Linked DNA regions of Pseudoduganella albidiflava. The protein of the gene in region 2 interacts with the protein of the main gene of each other region in a pairwise test. Links are inferred from orthologs where the notes say so. Each region holds a gene or a part of one and is shown on either strand. Other genes may lie near its edges. The genes, in order: acpP and ybgC.

Region 1 (8,649 bases), 3.1 Mb from region 2 along the record:
AAGGCAACGATATCTTCAAGGGCACGACCGATGTGGTCGTGTGCGACGGCTTTGTCGGCAATGTCGCCCTCAAGGCCGTTGAAGGCGTGGCGGGCTTCTTCAAGATGGTGCTGACGACCGAACTCAAGCGCAATCCCATCACCATGCTGGGTGCCGCGATCGCCAACAGTGCGTTGAAGCGGATCCGCCAGCGGCTCAATCCCGCGCGCTATAACGGTGCCAGCCTGCTGGGCCTGCGCGGTCTCGTGTTCAAGAGCCACGGCAGTGCCGAAGCGGAAGCCTATGAATGGGCCATCCGCCGGGCCTACGATGCTGCGAAGAACGATGTGCAGCAGCAGCTGGCGGATCTCATCGCCGAACTGATGCCGCGCGAAAATACAACCATTGGATGAGACGGCATGACCCTGTACAGCAAAATCATCGGCACCGGCAGCTACCTGCCGGAACAACGCGTGACGAACCAGGCACTGACCGAGCAGCTTGCGGCCAAGGGCATCGAAACGTCCGACGAGTGGATTTCCTCCCGTAGCGGTATCTCGGCGCGCCATTACGCTGCGCCGGAACAGAATTCCTCCGACCTGGCCGTGATCGCGGCCCAGCGCGCGCTGGAGATGGCGCAGCTGCAGCCGAACGACATCGACCTGATCATCGTTGCCAGTTCCACGCCGGACTTCTTCGGCAGCTTCCCCAGCACCGCCTGCATCGTGCAGCGCAAGCTGGGCATGACCAACACCAGCGCGGCCGTCGATGTGCAGGCTGTTTGCAGCGGCTTCGTGTATGCGATGGCGTCGGCGGACAGTTTCATCAAGTCGGGCATGTACAAGAACGTCCTGGTGATCGGCTCCGAAGTGTTTTCGCGCATCCTGAACTTCGAAGACCGCACCACCTGCGTGCTGTTCGGCGACGGCGCCGGCGCCGTGGTGATGAGTGCTTCCGAAGAGCCGGGCGTGCTGGCCTGCAAGCTGCACGCGGACGGCCGCCATTCCGACATCCTGTCGGTGCCCGGCAACGTGGCCGGCGGCGCCGTGGCGGGCAGCGCCTTCCTGTACATGGATGGCCAGGCCGTCTTCAAGCTGGCCGTCACCGTGCTGGAAAAGGTGGCGCACGAAGCGCTGGACGCGGCCGGCATGACGAGCAGCCAGATCGACTGGCTGATCCCGCACCAGGCCAATATCCGCATCATGAACGGCACCGCCAAGAAGCTCGGCCTGGCGCTGGACAAGATGGTCGTCACGGTCGACCAGCACGGCAACACGTCGGCCGCGTCGATCCCGCTGGCACTGGACACCGCCGTGCGCGATGGCCGCGTGAAGAAGGGCGACGTCGTCATGATGGAAGGCGTCGGCGGCGGGTTTACGTGGGGGGCCGTCCTGGCGAGGATGTAGGAGATAAAAGCTTTACCTGCTCGCCAGGACTTGGCGAGGATGTGACCCGAAAAGCTTTACCTGCTCGCCAGGACTTGGCGAGGATGTAGGAAGTAAAAGCTTTACCTGCTCGCCAGGACCTGGCGAGGATGTAGGAGATAAAGCTTTACCTGCTCGCCAAATGTGGCGGGAATGCAAGTTTTAGGTGGAATGCGAACGGCGGTGTACAATGCGCGCCGTTTTAGAAGCAGTGCTCTAAATGCGGATGCGCCTCGCGCGTCCGCTTTTCATAACGAGAACACATATGACCCAATTCGCTTTTGTATTCCCCGGCCAGGGTTCCCAGGCCGTGGCCATGATGGCCGGCTTCAACGGCAACCCGGTCGTCGAGCAAACGATCGCCGAAGCGTCGGACGCGCTGCAGTTCGACCTCGGCAAGCTGATCGCCGAAGGCCCGAAGGAAGACCTCGACCTGACCACCAATACGCAGCCGGTGATGCTGACCGCCGCGGTCGCCGTGTATCGCGCATGGATCGCCGCCGGCGGCCCGCTGCCGGCCATCGTCGCGGGCCACAGCCTCGGTGAATACTCGGCGCTGGTCGCCGCCGGCGTGATCCCGTTCAAGGATGCCGTGCCGCTGGTGCGCTTCCGCGCCCACGCGATGCAGGAAGCCGTGCCGGTCGGGCAGGGCACGATGGCCGTGGTGCTGGGCCTGTCGGACGAAGACGTGCGGGCCGCCTGCGCCGAAGCCGTGGCCGCCGCGCCGGGCCAGGTGGTGGAAGCCGTCAACTACAACGCGCCGGCCCAGGTCGTGATCGCCGGCCACGCCGCCGGTGTCGACAAGGCCTGCGAGATCGCCAAGGCCAAGGGCGCCAAGCGCGCGATGCGCCTGCCGGTATCGGCGCCGTTCCACTCGTCGCTGCTGAAGCCCGCCTCGGACCGCTTGCGCGACTACATGGAAAACCTCCATTTCAACGCACCGCAGATCGATTTGATCAACAACGTCGATGTTGCTGTACTGCATGATCCTGCAAGCATCAAGGATGCGCTGGTACGCCAGGCCGCCACCCCGGTGCGCTGGGTGGAAACGATGCAGAAGGTGGCCGCGGGCGGCATCACCCAGGTCATCGAATGCGGCCCCGGCAAGGTGCTGATGGGCTTGACCAAGCGCATCGATGCGAACCTGGCCGGGGACGCCATCACCGACCAGGCGTCGCTGGAACGCCTGCTGGCCGCGCTGAAGCCGGCCGGCTGAACCTGACTGAAGAATTCGAAGGAAACACCATGAACCTGTCCAACCAAGTCGCGCTCGTCACGGGCGCTTCGCGCGGCATCGGCAAGGCCATTGCCACCGAACTGGCGCGCCAGGGCGCGAAAGTGATCGGCACGGCCACCACCGAAGCCGGTGCCGAAGCGATTTCCGCTTACCTGGCCGAGATCGGCGCCGATGCCGGCAAGGGCCTGGCGCTGGACGTGACGGATGCGGCGCGCTGCGCCGCCGTGATCGATGAAATCGGCAAGAGCTTCGGCGCGATCGGCATCCTCGTCAACAATGCCGGCATCACCGCCGACCAGCTGGCGATGCGCATGAAGGACGATGAATGGGACAAGGTCATCGCCACCAACCTGAGCGCGGTGGGCCGCCTGTCCCGCGCGGTCCTGCGTGGCATGATGAAAGCCAAAGCAGGGCGTATCATTAACATCACGTCGGTGGTGGCGTCGTCCGGCAATCCTGGCCAGATGAATTATGCGGCGGCCAAGGCCGGCGTGGAGGGCATGTCCCGCGCGCTGGCCCGTGAAATCGGCAGCCGCAACATCACCGTCAACTGTGTCGCACCGGGCTTCATCGACACGGACATGACCAAGGTGCTGGGCGAGGACCAGCATGCGGCCCTGCTCACGCAGATCCCGCTGGGCCGTCTCGGCAAGCCGGAAGACATCGCCGCGGCGGTGGCTTTCCTGGCATCGCCGAGCGGCGCGTACATCACCGGTACCACGCTGCACGTGAACGGTGGCATGTACATGGGGTGATGGCGAATAAGCCGGGAATGAATGAGGAATTAAGCGGCTTTGCGCACGATTTATGTGGGTAAAGCCGTTTTTTAGCAGTGATTTCGGTAAAGCTGAGCACAGAAGCCGAAATTAGTTTTTCAGTGCGCAAACCTGATAAAATGCGCGCTTTCCGTAACATACACACAATGGAGCCATAACATGTCCGATATCGAACAACGCGTTAAGAAGATCGTCGCCGAACAACTGGGCGTCGCCGAAGCCGACATCAAGAACGAATCGTCCTTCGTCGATGACCTGGGCGCCGACTCCCTCGACACCGTTGAACTGGTAATGGCACTGGAAGACGAGTTCGAAATGGAAATCCCTGACGAACAGGCTGAAAAGATCACCACCGTGCAGCAGGCTATCGACTACGCGACGAACCACGTCAAGGCCTAAGTTCGCAGCAGCAGCAAAGATCGACTCCAGGAGAATCGCTTGAGTTCCAAAAACCGTCGTGTGGTGGTTACCGGCCTCGGCGTCGTGTCCCCGATCGGCAATACGATTGCCGAAGCGTGGAACGCGATTACCGAAAGCAAATCCGGTATCGCCAACATCACCAAGTTTGATGCCAGCGCGTTCTCGACCCGCTTCGCCGGCGAGGTCAAGAACTTCAACGTCGAAAGCTATCTCGACGTCAAGGAAGCCCGCCATATGGATGCCTTCATCCATTACGGCATGGCTGCGGGTATCCAGGCGATCCAGGATTCCGGTCTGGTCGTCACCGAAGAGAACGCCGATCGCATCGGCGTGATCATCGGCTCCGGCATCGGCGGCCTGCCGATGATCGAAGAACAGAAGGCCGATTACGACAAGCGCGGTCCGCGCCGTATCTCGCCGTTCTTCGTGCCGGCCTCGATCATCAACATGATCTCCGGTAACCTCTCGATCAAATACGGCATGCGCGGTCCCAACCTGGCGATCGTGACTGCCTGCACCACCGGCCTGCACAGCATCGGCGCGGCGGCCCGCCTGATCGAATACGGCGATGCCGACATCATGGTGGCCGGCGGTGCCGAATCCACCGTGTCGCCGCTGGGCCTGGGCGGCTTTGCCTCCGCCCGTGCGCTGTCCTCGCGCAACGACGATCCCGCGACCGCGTCCCGCCCATGGGACAAGGACCGCGACGGTTTCGTGCTGGGCGAGGGCGCCGGCGTGATGGTGCTCGAAGAATACGAGCACGCGAAAGCACGCGGCGCCAAGATTTACGCGGAACTGCTCGGCTTCGGCATGAGCGCCGACGCGTATCACATGACCTCGCCGCTGGAAGATGGCAGCGGCGGCGCCAAGTCGGCGATCTCGGCAATGAAGAATGCCGGCATCAATCCCGACCAGGTGCAGTACCTGAACGCGCACGGCACCTCGACGCCGCTGGGCGACGTGGCCGAAGTCACCGGCATCAAGTATGCGTTCGGTGACCACGCCAAGAGCCTGGTCGTGAGCTCGACGAAGTCGATGACCGGCCACCTGCTCGGTGGCGCCGGCGGCCTCGAAGCCGTGTTCACCGTGCTGGCGATCCACCACCAGGTGGCCCCGCCCACGATCAACCTGTTCGAACAGGACCCGGCGTGCGACCTGGACTTCTGCGCCAACGTCGCCCGCCCGATGGCGATCCAGTATGCCGTGAAGAACTCGTTCGGCTTCGGCGGAACGAACGGCAGCCTCGTGTTCGGAAAAATGTGAACTTTCCCGGCTCACTCCGGTCTTAACGGAGTGAGCGCCAAAGGCCCGGCGGTTGACTTGAACGTTGACCGCCGCGGTCCACTGTGCCGGCATTCTTCGGCACATCATCGCCCGGCAAGAGGCCGGCGCTTCCAGCATTTCCCCTAATCGGGAACATCATCGGCATCATCATCGCTCATTGCGGCAGCGTTTTGCAGCGGCGTTTCCCGGCAGCTTATGCAGGTGATTTTCCGCGACAGCATTTCAATGCGGAGTTTTGCAGCCGACTTTGCGGTTGATTTCGCAGCACGGTTCTACCGCCCGGTTTCAGCGCCCGGATTCAGCACCCGGTATGAACCGCATCGCAGCCCTGCCGCAGGGCGCGTTCCACCCCTTTTCGCCGGGTTCCACGATGTCCATCGCCGTGTCCGCCGTCATCCATCCATCGCCCACACTGCGCGCGGCGCATGCGGCCCTGTGCGTGGCGGTGCTGGCTTGTGGCGCCTGGTGCGGGGCCAGCCTGGCCGGCGCGCTGCTGGTCGCGGCAGGCGTGGCGGGGGCCGTCCGCCAGCGCGGGCTTGTCAAGCTTGCGCGGATTGATATTTCGGCTGTCGGCCAGGTGCGCCTGGCGGTATACCACCAGAAGGACGCACGGCACGCGGGCTTGGGGCAAAGCGTGCGGCTGCTGCCGGGCTCCACGCTGTGGCCCGGTTTGCTGCTGTTGCGATTGCGGTTGGATGCCGCTGAAACCGTTCCGGAAGATGCTGCCGAACCCGCCGCTGAAGACACTGCGGGGAGCATCGCGGACGGCACCGGAGAGGACTCCGGTGCACGGCGTGGCGGGCGCGAGGCCGGCCGGGTGCACTGGCTGGCCGTGCTGCCGGATAGTGCCGCGCCGGACGTACGGCGCAGGCTGGCACTGGCGGCGCGCGCGATCGCCGCCCGCGGCACCGGCGGCGCGAAAAAAAATCCGCAAAACCCCTGAACCAATTACCCCGCGTGGCCTCTATAGGCATATGGAGAGCCGGTGCTGGGACCACCGAGGGCCAAGGTGTGACAACAGACCGTGGTGTGACAACGGACCGTGAGAGCGATCAGCTGCTGGTCGAGCGAGTCCAGGCAGGTGAACGGCAAGCATTCGACTTGCTCGTGTCGAAGTATCAGCGCAGGCTGATGCGGCTGGTATCGCGCATCGTGCACGATCCCGCCGAAGCGGAAGACGTCGTCCAGGAAAGCTTCATCAAGGCTTTTCGCGGCCTGCGCCATTTCCGTGGCGATTCCGCCTTCTACACGTGGCTGTATCGGATCGGCATCAACACCGCCAAGAACTTCCTCGTGACCCAGAGCCGGCGCACCCCTGCGTCCACCGACGTCGATGCGGCAAGCGCGGAAGGGTCCGATGAAGGAAACGGCCTGCGCGACATCAACACGCCCGAGTCCATGCTGGCCACCAAGCAGATCGCGGAAACGGTCAACGCCGCGATGGAGTCGCTGCCTGTCGACTTGCGCACGGCGATCCTGCTGCGCGAGATCGAAGGCTTGAGCTATGACGAGATTTCGGAAATCATGTCGTGCCCCATCGGAACCGTGCGCAGCCGTATTTTCCGCGCCCGCGAAGTGATCGCCGACAAACTGCGGCCACTATTGGACCTGCCGGTTGACAAGCGCTGGTGAGGCTCCGACACTGGCAACTCAGGTTATGGCTCAGGTTATAGCTCAGGTTATAGCTCAGGTTATGGCTCAGGTTATGGCTCAGGTTATGGCTCAGGTTATGGCTCAGGTTATGGCTCAGGTTATAACGCAGGTTATAACTCAGGTTATAACCCAGGTCGCAGCTCAGCTCGCAACACGGTTGCAAGTGAGCTTGTGGTGCAACTTGGAGTTCAGCTTGAAGTTCAGCTTGTAGTTCAGCGTGAAGTTCGCTTGTAGTTCAGCTTGTAGTTCAGCTTGTAAACCCGTTGCTTACTTTTGCTGCGCAGGGATATGTCATGGAAACTCCGAACCGCCTCCAGGAAAACATCTCGGCGATGGTGGACAAGGAATTGCCGGCATGCGAAGTGGAACTGACCTTGGCCGCGCTGTCCGAACCCGAAGGGCTCGCCGCCTGGCGCCTCTACCACCTGGCTGGCGACGTCCTGCGCGCGCACCAGCCGGAGGCCGGGCTGTCCGCCGGTTTCGCGGCGCGGCTCGCCGAGCGCCTGGCCACTGAAGAAATGCCGGGGCGGCCCGCCGACACGGCCCCGCGCGAAGGTTCAGCCACCGCGACCGCCACCACCACCACGACCACCACGACCATCACAGCCACCACCATCGCTACCGCCACGCTTCCGTGACCCGCGATCCCGCCTCCTGCCCGATCACACCCGCCGGGCCGCTCATGCCCGCCAGGCCATTCATGCGTGGTTACATCCGCTAGCGCGGCGATACAGCACGCTACAAATCTCCCCTTGAAATTTGTTATCTGTTGCAACATCTTGTGCGTGCTGCAACTCCAGCTTTTCGCTTACCATACGGCGAAGCCTCTGGCTTGCGTTGCGTCCTGACCCATACCGAAAACAGACAACCTATGAAAACCAAAATCTCTGCTGGTAATAAAACCCTGTCGGCGCTGCTGGTCAGCGCGGGTATCCTGTTCGCGCCCGCCGCGCTGGGGTTGGCTTCCGTCCATGCCGCGCCGGCCACCGGCGCCGTGGCCGGTTTGCCCGATTTCGCCGACATGGTGGACAAAGTCGGTCCGGCCGTCGTCAACATCCGCACCACCGAGCGCCTGCGCATGCGCACGCCGGGAATGACGGACGAGGATGAAATGCAGGAGTTCTTCCGCCGCTTCTTCGGCGGCCAGGTGCCGACCCCGCGCCGCGAAGGCCAGCAGCCGCGCGGCCGGCAGCAGCAGGCACCGGCGGAGCGCGAAGTGCAGCGGGGCGTGGGTTCGGGCTTCATCATTTCCGCCGACGGCTACGTGCTGACCAATGCCCACGTGGTCGCCGGCGCCGACGAGGTGTACGTCACCCTGACCGACAAGCGCGAGTTCAAGGCCAAGGTGCTGGGGGCCGACGCCGGTACCGACGTGGCCGTGCTGAAGATCGACGGCTCGCGCCTGCCGGTGCTGACGATGGGCGATTCGAACAAGATCCGCGTCGGCGAATGGGTGGTGGCGATCGGTTCGCCATTCAACCTGGAGAACACCGTCACGGCCGGCATCATCTCGGCCAAGGCGCGCGATACGGGCGAATACCTGCCGCTGATCCAGAGCGACGTGGCGGTCAATCCCGGCAACTCGGGCGGCCCGCTGATCAACATGCGCGGCGAAGTGATCGGCATCAATTCGCAGATCGCCACGCTGTCCGGCGCCTACAACGGCATTTCCTTCGCCATCCCGATCGACGAGGCGATGCGCGTCGCCGACCAGCTGAAGAAGAGCGGCAAGGTGACCCGCGGGCGCATCGGTGTGCAGATCGGCGAAGTCACGCGCGACGTGGCCGAATCGCTGGGCCTGAAGGATGCGCGCGGCGCCGAGGTGTCGATGGTGGAGGAGGGCGGCCCGGCAGCCAAGGCGGGCCTGAAGCCGGGC
Region 2 (8,814 bases):
TCGAGTACAGGATGTACTTGCCGTTCGGAGCGAAGCTGGGGGCCTGGTCGTTGGTGTTATCCGACAAACGTTGCTCCTGGCCGCTTGCCAGATCCAATACATAGAGCTGGAAGTTGCCGTTGCGCCGGGAAATATAAGCCAGCGTCTTTCCATCGGAGGAAATGCGCGGGCTGATGTTGTAGCTGCCGTTGAAGGTCACGCGCTGCGCTTCGCCGCCGTTCACGCTCATCCGGTAGATCTGCGGGCCGCCGCTGCGGTCGCTGGTGAAGTAGATCTGCTGGCCATCGGCGGAGAACTGCGGTTCGGTATCGATGCCGCTGCTGTTGGAAATGCGGCGGATGCCGCCACCGCTGCTGTTGGCGATGTATACCTGCGTGTTGCCGGTCTTCGACAAGGCCAGGGCGATGCGGCTGCCATCGGGCGACCAGGAAGGGGCCGAATTGCTGCCGCGTTCGTTGGCGATCACGGTGCGCTGGCGCGTGATCAGGTTTTGCACGTAGATGACGGGCTTCTTTTGTTCGAACGACACATAGGCCACCCTGGTGCCGTCGGGCGACCACGACGGCGAAATGATGGGCTCGTTCGACGACAGGGCCAGCTGCACGTTCTCGCCATCCGCGTCGGCCACTTCCAGGCGGTACGAGCGGCCCTGCTGGGTCACGTAGGCGATGCGGGTGGCGAAGATGCCGCGCACGCCGGTCAGTTTCTCGTAGACGTCGTCGGCGATCTTGTGCGCCGACAGGCGGGTGAATTGCGCCGGCGCCTGCTGGTCCAGTTGCGAGATCTTCGTGTTCTGGATGGTCGACATCAACTTGTAGCGCACGTCGTACGTGCCGTTCGGCTGTTTCTGCACGGTGCCCACCACCAGCGCATCGGCGCCGCGCGCCTTGTACGACGAGGCGTCGACGCTGTTCACGTCGGTAATCGTGCCGGCATCGATCACCTTGAAGGCGCCGCTGCGTTCCAGGTCGGTCTTGATGACCTTGGAAATCTGCGTCGGCGACTGGCCTTCGTCGACGAAGGCGGCCACGGCCACGGGGATCTGGTTGCTGCCGACGCCGGAGATTTCCACGCGCAGCTGCGCCTGGGCGCCCAGGCTGGCCAGCATGCCAGCGGTGAGGAACAAGGTAGGTAGTTTTTTCATGTCAAGGCAAGTCTTTCAAATTAAACGTCGCGTTGATATCCCGCTCGACCGTGCCGTCTTTCTTTTTCGGCAGAGGCGACGATTTGGAAATCGCGTTCTCCACGGCGGCATCGTAGGCGGGAATTCCGCTGCTCTTGATCTTTCGGACCGAAACGATTTCCCCAGTCGGCAATTGCGTGATCTTGAACTCGGCGCGCGGATTGCCGGGAACGTCCTGGCTGCCCGCGTAGCTGATGTTGCTCTTGATCTTGGCCGTGATCGCGGCCACGTAGCCACTGTCCAGGCGCGGCGCGGTCGATTTCTCGGCCGTGCCCGAACTGCCGCCCGCCGCGCCCGTGATGCGCCGCATTTCCTCGGCGCGCAGCTTGGCGATGCGGTCGGATTCTTTCTTTTCCGCGGCCTTCTTGTCGGCCAGTTGCTTCTTCCTGGCGTCTTCTTCTTTTTTCTTCTCGGCTTTTTCCTCGGCCAGGCGACGTTCCTTGTCGTCTTCCTCGCGTTTTTTCCTGTCGTCTTCCTTCTTCTTCTGCTCGGCGAGCTTGCGCTCGTCCTCGATCTTCTGCTTGCGCTTCTCTTCCTTTTCCTCGGCGATGCGCTTTTCTTCTTCCTTCTTTTTCTTCTCGCGTTCCTTCCTCAGCGCGATCTCGGGATCGGGCTTCGGTGGCGTCACCTCACGCGGCGGCGGCGGGGCAGGGGCGGGCGGCGGCGGCGCCGGTTCCGGCTCGGGCCGCGGGTCCGGTTCCGGCTCCGGTGCCTCGGCGGGCGGCGGCGGCGGAGCGGCCTGCTGCGTCGTCAAGTCCCACACTTCCGCTTCCACGGCCACCGGCTCCGAACTCTGCCAGTTGATGCCACCCCACAGGAACAGGAACAGCAGCGCGTGCGTGGCCAGCGCGAGACCGAACGCGCGCCAGCCGCTGTCATGCCGGGGGACCCGGTACGGGCCACCCTTGTTTGCTTCACTCGTCGCCATGCCTTACTTCGTCGCCAGACCGACGCGGTTGATGCCCATCTTTTTCGCTTCGGAAATCAGCTGGATCACGTCGTCGTACTTGCTTTCCTTGTCCCCCGCGATCAGCACCGGATAGTCGGGATTCTCCTCGTGCAGCGCCGCCAGCTTGCGCACCAGCGCATCGCGGTTCGGCGCCGTCTCGGGCGCATCGGCATTCTTGCCCGCGATGCCGATCGACAGCGCACCATTGGGCTTGATCGTGACCTGGATGTACGCATCCGGTGGGCGCACCGATTTTTCCGCATGCGGCAGGTCGATCGAACTGGGGTTGTTCGAGCTCGGCATCACCATGAAGATGATCAGCAGGCACAGCATCACGTCGATATACGGCACGACGTTGATCTCGGACTTCAGCTTGCGGCCGCGGCCGCCACGCATGCTGCCACTGTTGAAGGAAGACGCCATGATGGACCCCTATCGCGACTGGCGCTGCAGGATGTTGGAGAATTCCTCGACGAAGCTTTCAAAGCGGATCGCCAGGCGGTCGATGTCGTGCGAAAAACGGTTGTAGGCCACCACCGCCGGGATCGCCGCGAACAGGCCGATCGCGGTGGCGATCAGCGCTTCGGCGATGCCGGGCGCCACGGCCGACAGCGTGGCCTGCTGCACGTTGGCCAGGCCGCGGAAGGCGTTCATGATGCCCCACACGGTGCCCAGCAGGCCGATATACGGCGAGACGGAACCGACCGACGCCAGGAATGCCAGGTGCGATTCGAGCACATCCATCTCGCGCTGGAACGCGGCGCGCATCGCGCGGCGGGCGCCGTCGAGCAGCGCGCCGCCATCGAACGTTTCACGGTTGGCCGCCACGGCCTGCTTGCCCTTGATGAACTCGCCCATACCCGCTTCGAAGATGCGCGACAGCGCGCCATTGTTGGCGCGGTTGCTGCCGGCGGCCTGGTACAGCTGGTGCAGGTTGCCGCCGGCCCAGAAGGTTTTCTCGAAGTCGATCGTCAGGCGGCGCGCGGCGCGCACGTCGAACCATTTCTTGAAAATGTAGGTCCAGCTGACGATCGAGAGGCCGAGCAGCAACGCCATGATCAGCTGGACGATCAGGTGGGCGTTGGAGATGAGGGCGATGAAGGAAAGATCTTGGGAACCGTTCATTTATGAATTAGTTAGAATGTAAGTACGGCAAAGGGTCATGCTGGCGGTGGCATCCGCCTGCCCATCGGTGACGCTGCCCGGCCGGCGCTACGCTACATAGGCACGCATGCGCTCGGCCACTTCGTCGGGCACGGCGCGGGGACGCAGCGCGGAATCGACGCAGCCGATCTTGACCAGCGCCGTGTTAAGCAAGGTCGTGCCACGCCATGCCTGCTGCCGGAACACGATGGAGGCACGGCCAAGCTTCTCGATAACTAGTGTTAATTCTAGGGCATCGTCCAGTTTGGCCGGCGCATGATAGTCCGCGCTCACGTTCTTCACCACGAACATCGCATCGTGGGCTTCCAGCAGCGCCTGTTGGCCAACGCCGATCGCACGCAGCCATTCGGTACGCGCACGTTCGAAGAACTTCAGGTAATTCGCGTAATAAACGATGCCGCCCGCGTCCGTATCCTCGTAATAGACACGGACTTCCCAGGTGAACTCTGATGGCATGATCATTTGTTACAAGTGTTATTAGGCAACATTCTACGTCATTTAGCATACAACGTTGCCAAAAGTTTGCTGACAGCATGTCAAGCTGGGCAGTTAAACAAATCCCCTGCAAACGACCAATACTTGTAACAATCGCTTACGAATGATTCGCCTGGGCAATGCACGGCGGCACGGTATCAGCCCGCGCGCTTGACCGCCAGCGGTCCCGCCGCCTGGCAGGTCGGCATCAGCTCGATCATGTTGATGTTGACATGCGGCGGCAAGGTGGCGATCCAGTACGCGGTGGCGGCGATGTCTTCCGCCGTCAACGGCGTGGTGCCTTCGTACACTTTCGCCGCCGCGGCATCGTCGCCCTTCAGGCGCACGTTCGAGAATTCGGTGCCGCCGCACAGGCCCGGCGCGATATTGGTGGCGCGCACCCCGGTGCCCACCAGGTCCGAGCGCAGGTTCAGCGTGAACTGGTCGACGAAGGCCTTGGTGGCGCCATAGACATTGCCGCCGGGGTAGGGGAAGCGGCCGGCCACCGAGCCCAGGTTGATGACCAGCCCGCTATTGCGTTCCACCATGCCGGGCAGGACGGCACGGGTCATCGTGACCAGGCCGGTGCAGTTGGTGGCGATCATGGTTTCCCAGTCTTCCAGCGCTGCTTCGTGCGCCGGACGGATGCCCAGCGCCAGTCCGGCATTGTTGATCAGCACGTCGATGTCGCGCCAGTCGGCCGGCAGCGCCGCAAGTGCCGCGTGGATGGCCGCTTTGTCGGTCACGTCCAGCGGCACGGCGCGCACGTTCGGCCCCAGTTCGCCGGCCAGCGCTTCCAGCCGGTCTTCGCGGCGGCCGGAAATCAGCACGCGGTGGCCGTTGGTGGCAAAGATGCGCGCCATCGCGGCGCCGAAACCGGCGGTGGCGCCGGTGATGAAGACGATCATGTGCTTTCCTCGAGGTTGCGATTGTTGGCGGGATTTGGTCAAAACGGTCCGGCGAAGCCGGTCAACCCCCGATTGTAGCCGAAGCGACAGCATTGTGGTCGCGCTACCAATGGCGCGGGACGCCTGGCGCGGCACGCTTCCTTGCTCTTGCACAGTACATCACATACAATCTTGGCTCCATTTATGTCTCACGTAACTGGCGAAAAGCCAGCGGCGCCACCGGCACCGCGGGCGAAAGGTGGGGATCCACCGGGGAACGTGAGATGTCACAACGCCGTTCGCCTGGGCAGCCACGATGGAATCGCGCGAGTGTACGTGCGACCGGGCTGCCTTCGCTTACCCGGCCTTCGTCATTCGATCCTATCTGCCAGTCCTAATCGGAGTAATTTCATGTTCGCAAAAGATCACACCCTCGCCGCCATCGACCCGGAACTGTTCGGCGCCATCCAGAACGAGAACAAGCGCCAGCACGACCACATCGAACTGATCGCATCGGAGAACTACACGTCGCCGGCGGTAATGGAAGCGCAGGGCTCGCAGCTGACGAACAAGTATGCGGAAGGCTACCCGGGCAAGCGCTACTACGGCGGCTGCGAATACGTCGACGTCGTAGAGCAACTGGCGATCGACCGCGTGAAGCAGCTGTTCGGCGCCGAAGCGGCCAACGTGCAGCCGAATTCCGGCTCGCAGGCGAACCAGGGCGTGTTCTTCGCCGTGCTGAAGCCGGGCGACACGATCATGGGCATGTCGCTGGCCGAAGGCGGCCACCTGACGCACGGCATGGGCCTGAACATGTCCGGCAAATGGTTCAACGTGGTGTCGTACGGCCTGACCGCCGAGGAAGACATCGACTACGCGGCCATGGAAAAGCTGGCCCACGAGCACAAGCCTAAGCTGATCATCGCCGGCGCCTCGGCCTTCTCGAAGAAGATCGACTTCGAACGCTTCGCCGCCGTGGCCAAGGCGGTCGGTGCCTACTTCATGGTGGACATGGCCCACTACGCCGGCCTGATCGCCGCCGGCCTGTACCCGAACCCGGTGCCGCACGCCGACTTCGTCACGTCCACCACGCACAAGTCGCTGCGCGGCCCGCGCGGCGGCATCATCCTGATGAAGGCCGAACACGAGAAGATCATCAACTCGGCGATCTTCCCCGGCATCCAGGGCGGCCCGCTGATGCACGTCATCGCCGGCAAGGCCGTGGCCTTCAAGGAAGCCCAGTCCGAAGAATTCAAGGCCTACCAGCAGCAAGTGGTGAAGAACGCCGACGTGCTGGCGAAAACGCTGATCAAGCGCGGCCTGCGCATCGTTTCCGGCGGTACCGAGTCGCACGTGTTCCTGGTGGACCTGCGCGCCAAGAACCTGACCGGCAAGGAAGCCGAGGCGATCCTGGGTTCGGCCCACATCACCTGCAACAAGAACGGCATCCCGAACGACCCGCAAAAGCCGTTTGTCACGTCCGGCATCCGCCTGGGCAGCCCGGCCATGACCACGCGCGGCTTCAAGGAAGCGGAAGCGGAAGAAGTGGGCAACCTGATCGCCGACGTGCTGGACAATCCGCAGGATGCCGCCACGATCGAGCGCGTGAAAGCCGCCGTGAAAGTGCTGGCTGACAAGTACCCGGTTTACGCGTAATCGACACGTTGTTACTATCGGGGCGCCGGCCGTGAGGTCCGGCGCCTTTTTTTGATTCCACTCCGGTCTCTCCATGAAATGTCCGTTCTGCCAGCACGACGAAATCCACGTCCTCGATACCCGCGTATCGGAGGAGGGGGATGCGATCAAGCGCCGGCGGCGCTGCGGCAAGTGCGACAAGCGCTTCACGACCTACGAGCGGATTGAACTTTCCATGCCATTCGTGGTCAAGAAGAATGGCAGCCGCACCGAATATGCGGAAGCCAAGTTGCGTGGCAGCCTGATGCTCGCGCTGCGCAAGCGCCCGGTGGCCGCCGCCGCCGTGGACGACGCGGTCAAGGCCATCGCCGAAAAACTGCTGACGAGCGGCAAGCGCGAAGTCGATTCGAACCATATCGGCGAACTGGTGATGGCCGAGCTGAAGCGGCTCGACAAGGTGGCATATATCCGTTTCGCCTCCGTCTACAAGAATTTCGAGGATCTCGCGGAATTCCAGGATGCGATCGAAGAGGCCGGGCAAGAGCGCAAGCGGCAGGAATAAGTAGCTGGGGCGGCGACCGCTGGCATCGTTTCGCCAGCGCTTTTATCAGAATCGTTTCACACCAGAATCGTTTCACCAGCGCTTTTATCACTATCGCTTCACAGCATCGCTTCCCCGGCACCGTTCATTGGCGTGGCCCCACGCTATCCCTCCGGTTTCACCATCCCGCGCTGGCGCTTGCCGTCAAGAACAATCCACCGCGGCGCCATGGCAACGGCTTGCAAACGCTTGCAAGTCTTTCACGCAACATTCCTTCAGGTATTCTCCGCCTGACCGGCCTGTTCTTGCGGGCGCTCAACCGCTTCAGTTCGCTACCGCCTAACTTGTACGGCAGAGCTGAAGGAGGTCGTGATGCGCCAGGTCGCCGGGTTCACCTTGCTGGAAGTGCTGATCGCGGTCCTGGTGCTCGCACTGGGCCTGATCGGCGGCACCGCCATGCAGCTGCATGCGATGCGCACGCGGCACGAATCGGCGCTGCTGTCGGCATCGGTCCAGATGGCCACGGCGATGGCCGACCGTATCCGCACCAATGCCGGGCAGATACCGGCCGTCTACCTCGGCGTGGATGTCGGCGCCCATGCCGGCCCGGTACCGGCCGCGCCGGACAATGCCTGCCGGGACCAGCCATGCGATGCCGCGCAGATTGCCCGGCTGGATGTCTACGAACTGTCGCGTCAGGTGCGTGCCGCGTTGCCGGCGGGCCGGGCCCGCGTTTGCCGCGATGCGCAGCCGTATGTGGCGGGAAAACTGCGCTGGGCGTGCAGCGGCGCGGCGGATGACCCGGTCGTCGTCAAGATCGGCTGGCGCGGCAAGCGGCCGGATGGCACGCCCGAACACGACGGGGGCACCGTGCCCGGGGTGGCGATCGCGGTGGCGGGAGTCCGGCCATGAAGGGGCGGCAAGCCGGCATCGGCCTGCCGGAAATGCTGGTGTCCATGGCGCTCGGCCTGTTCGTCGCGCTGGCGGCGTCGGCGATGCTGCTGCTGGCGAACCGCGATTTCACCCACCAGGCGGCCGGCACGCGGCTCGATGACGGCGGCCGTTACGCGCTCGAATCGATCGGCCTGGCGCTGCGGCAGGCCGCCTGGAGCGACCTCGACAGCGGAGTGCCGCCAGCGGACGGCGACGCCGGCATCGGCGGCCTGGATGCCCGCACGCTGCCGCGCATGGCGCCCGGCCTCGATGGCGCGCTGGTGGCCGGCAACGTGCAGGGCAGCGACGTGCTGGCCGTGCACTTCGGCGGGCTTGGCGCCGGCGGCGGCGACGGTTCCATGGTCGATTGCGCCGGCTTCGCGATCGGTGCCGGGGAAGCGGGCTGGAGCATCTTTTATGTCGGCGTCGCCGACGATGGCGAAACGGAATTGCGCTGCAAGTACCGCGCGCAGTCGGGCAACTGGAATGCCGACGCCATCGTGCGCGGTGTCGATTCGTTCCAGGTCTTGTACGGGCTCGACACGGACCAGCCGGCGGACGGCGTTCCCAACCGCTACCTAAACGCCAGCGGCATCCGCGCGCTCGACGCGGCCCTGGTGCTGGCCGGTGCGACGCCGCAGCAACGGGCGCAGGACCTGCGCCGCAAGACGCACTGGAAACGCGTCACCGTGGTGCGGGTGGCCTTGCTGTTGCATGGCGACGCTCATTCGCACACTGGCGCGCCGCCGGTGCGCTACCACCTGTTCGGCATTCCGGGCGGGCTGGACGACCCGGGCACCGTGATCGACGAAAGCACGCTGCCCGGACCATGGCGATGGCGCGCCCGGCGCCTGTTCGAACAGGCGGTACTGCTGCGCAACCGGGGCCCTTGACGATGCGCCGGCGGCAAGGGGGCGTCGCGCTGGTAGTCACGCTGGTGATGCTGGTGGCCGTGCTGATGCTGGCGGCAACGGCGGCGGGCATGGCATTGATGGGCGAAAAGGCGGCACGCGCCGGGCGGGACCGGCAGGTGGCACTGCAAGCTGCG

Evidence for each region.
Region 1: the proteins of ybgC (region 2) and acpP interact in binary tests that used the Escherichia coli proteins (3 or more experiments, as listed by UniProt). The link is inferred for Pseudoduganella albidiflava from one-to-one orthologs.

What each region holds. Positions count from the first base shown.
Region 1 is NZ_CP036401.1:1,784,157-1,792,805, forward strand. What follows is about bases 2,417-5,195. They hold acpP (acyl carrier protein), read left to right. Parts: upstream 2,417-3,575; coding sequence 3,576-3,815; downstream 3,816-5,195. Other genes in these bases: fabD (ACP S-malonyltransferase), read left to right, coding at 2,417-2,619; fabG (3-oxoacyl-ACP reductase FabG), read left to right, coding at 2,649-3,395; fabF (beta-ketoacyl-ACP synthase II), read left to right, coding at 3,855-5,099. Outside these bases: phosphate acyltransferase PlsX, read left to right, coding at 1-392; EYF70_RS07660 (beta-ketoacyl-ACP synthase III), read left to right, coding at 399-1,385; more of fabD, read left to right, coding at 1,669-2,416; EYF70_RS07685 (hypothetical protein), read left to right, coding at 5,431-6,063; RNA polymerase sigma factor RpoE, read left to right, coding at 6,150-6,752; EYF70_RS07695 (sigma-E factor negative regulatory protein), read left to right, coding at 7,067-7,411; EYF70_RS07700 (DegQ family serine endoprotease), read left to right, coding at 7,645-8,649. UniProt on the Escherichia coli protein: Carrier of the growing fatty acid chain in fatty acid biosynthesis.
Region 2 is NZ_CP036401.1:4,848,360-4,857,173, reverse strand. Bases 2,049-4,992 are described here. They hold ybgC (tol-pal system-associated acyl-CoA thioesterase), read right to left. Parts: upstream 3,753-4,992; coding sequence 3,345-3,752; downstream 2,049-3,344. Other genes in these bases: EYF70_RS20105 (SDR family NAD(P)-dependent oxidoreductase), read right to left, coding at 3,929-4,678; tolQ (protein TolQ), read right to left, coding at 2,565-3,257; EYF70_RS20120 (ExbD/TolR family protein), read right to left, coding at 2,115-2,555; tolA (cell envelope integrity protein TolA), read right to left, coding at 2,049-2,111. Also shown: Tol-Pal system beta propeller repeat protein TolB, read right to left, coding at 1-1,144; more of tolA, read right to left, coding at 1,146-2,048; glyA (serine hydroxymethyltransferase), read left to right, coding at 5,069-6,313; transcriptional regulator NrdR, read left to right, coding at 6,387-6,854; type IV pilus modification protein PilV, read left to right, coding at 7,206-7,745; EYF70_RS20085 (PilW family protein), read left to right, coding at 7,742-8,659; EYF70_RS20080 (pilus assembly PilX family protein), read left to right, coding at 8,662-8,814.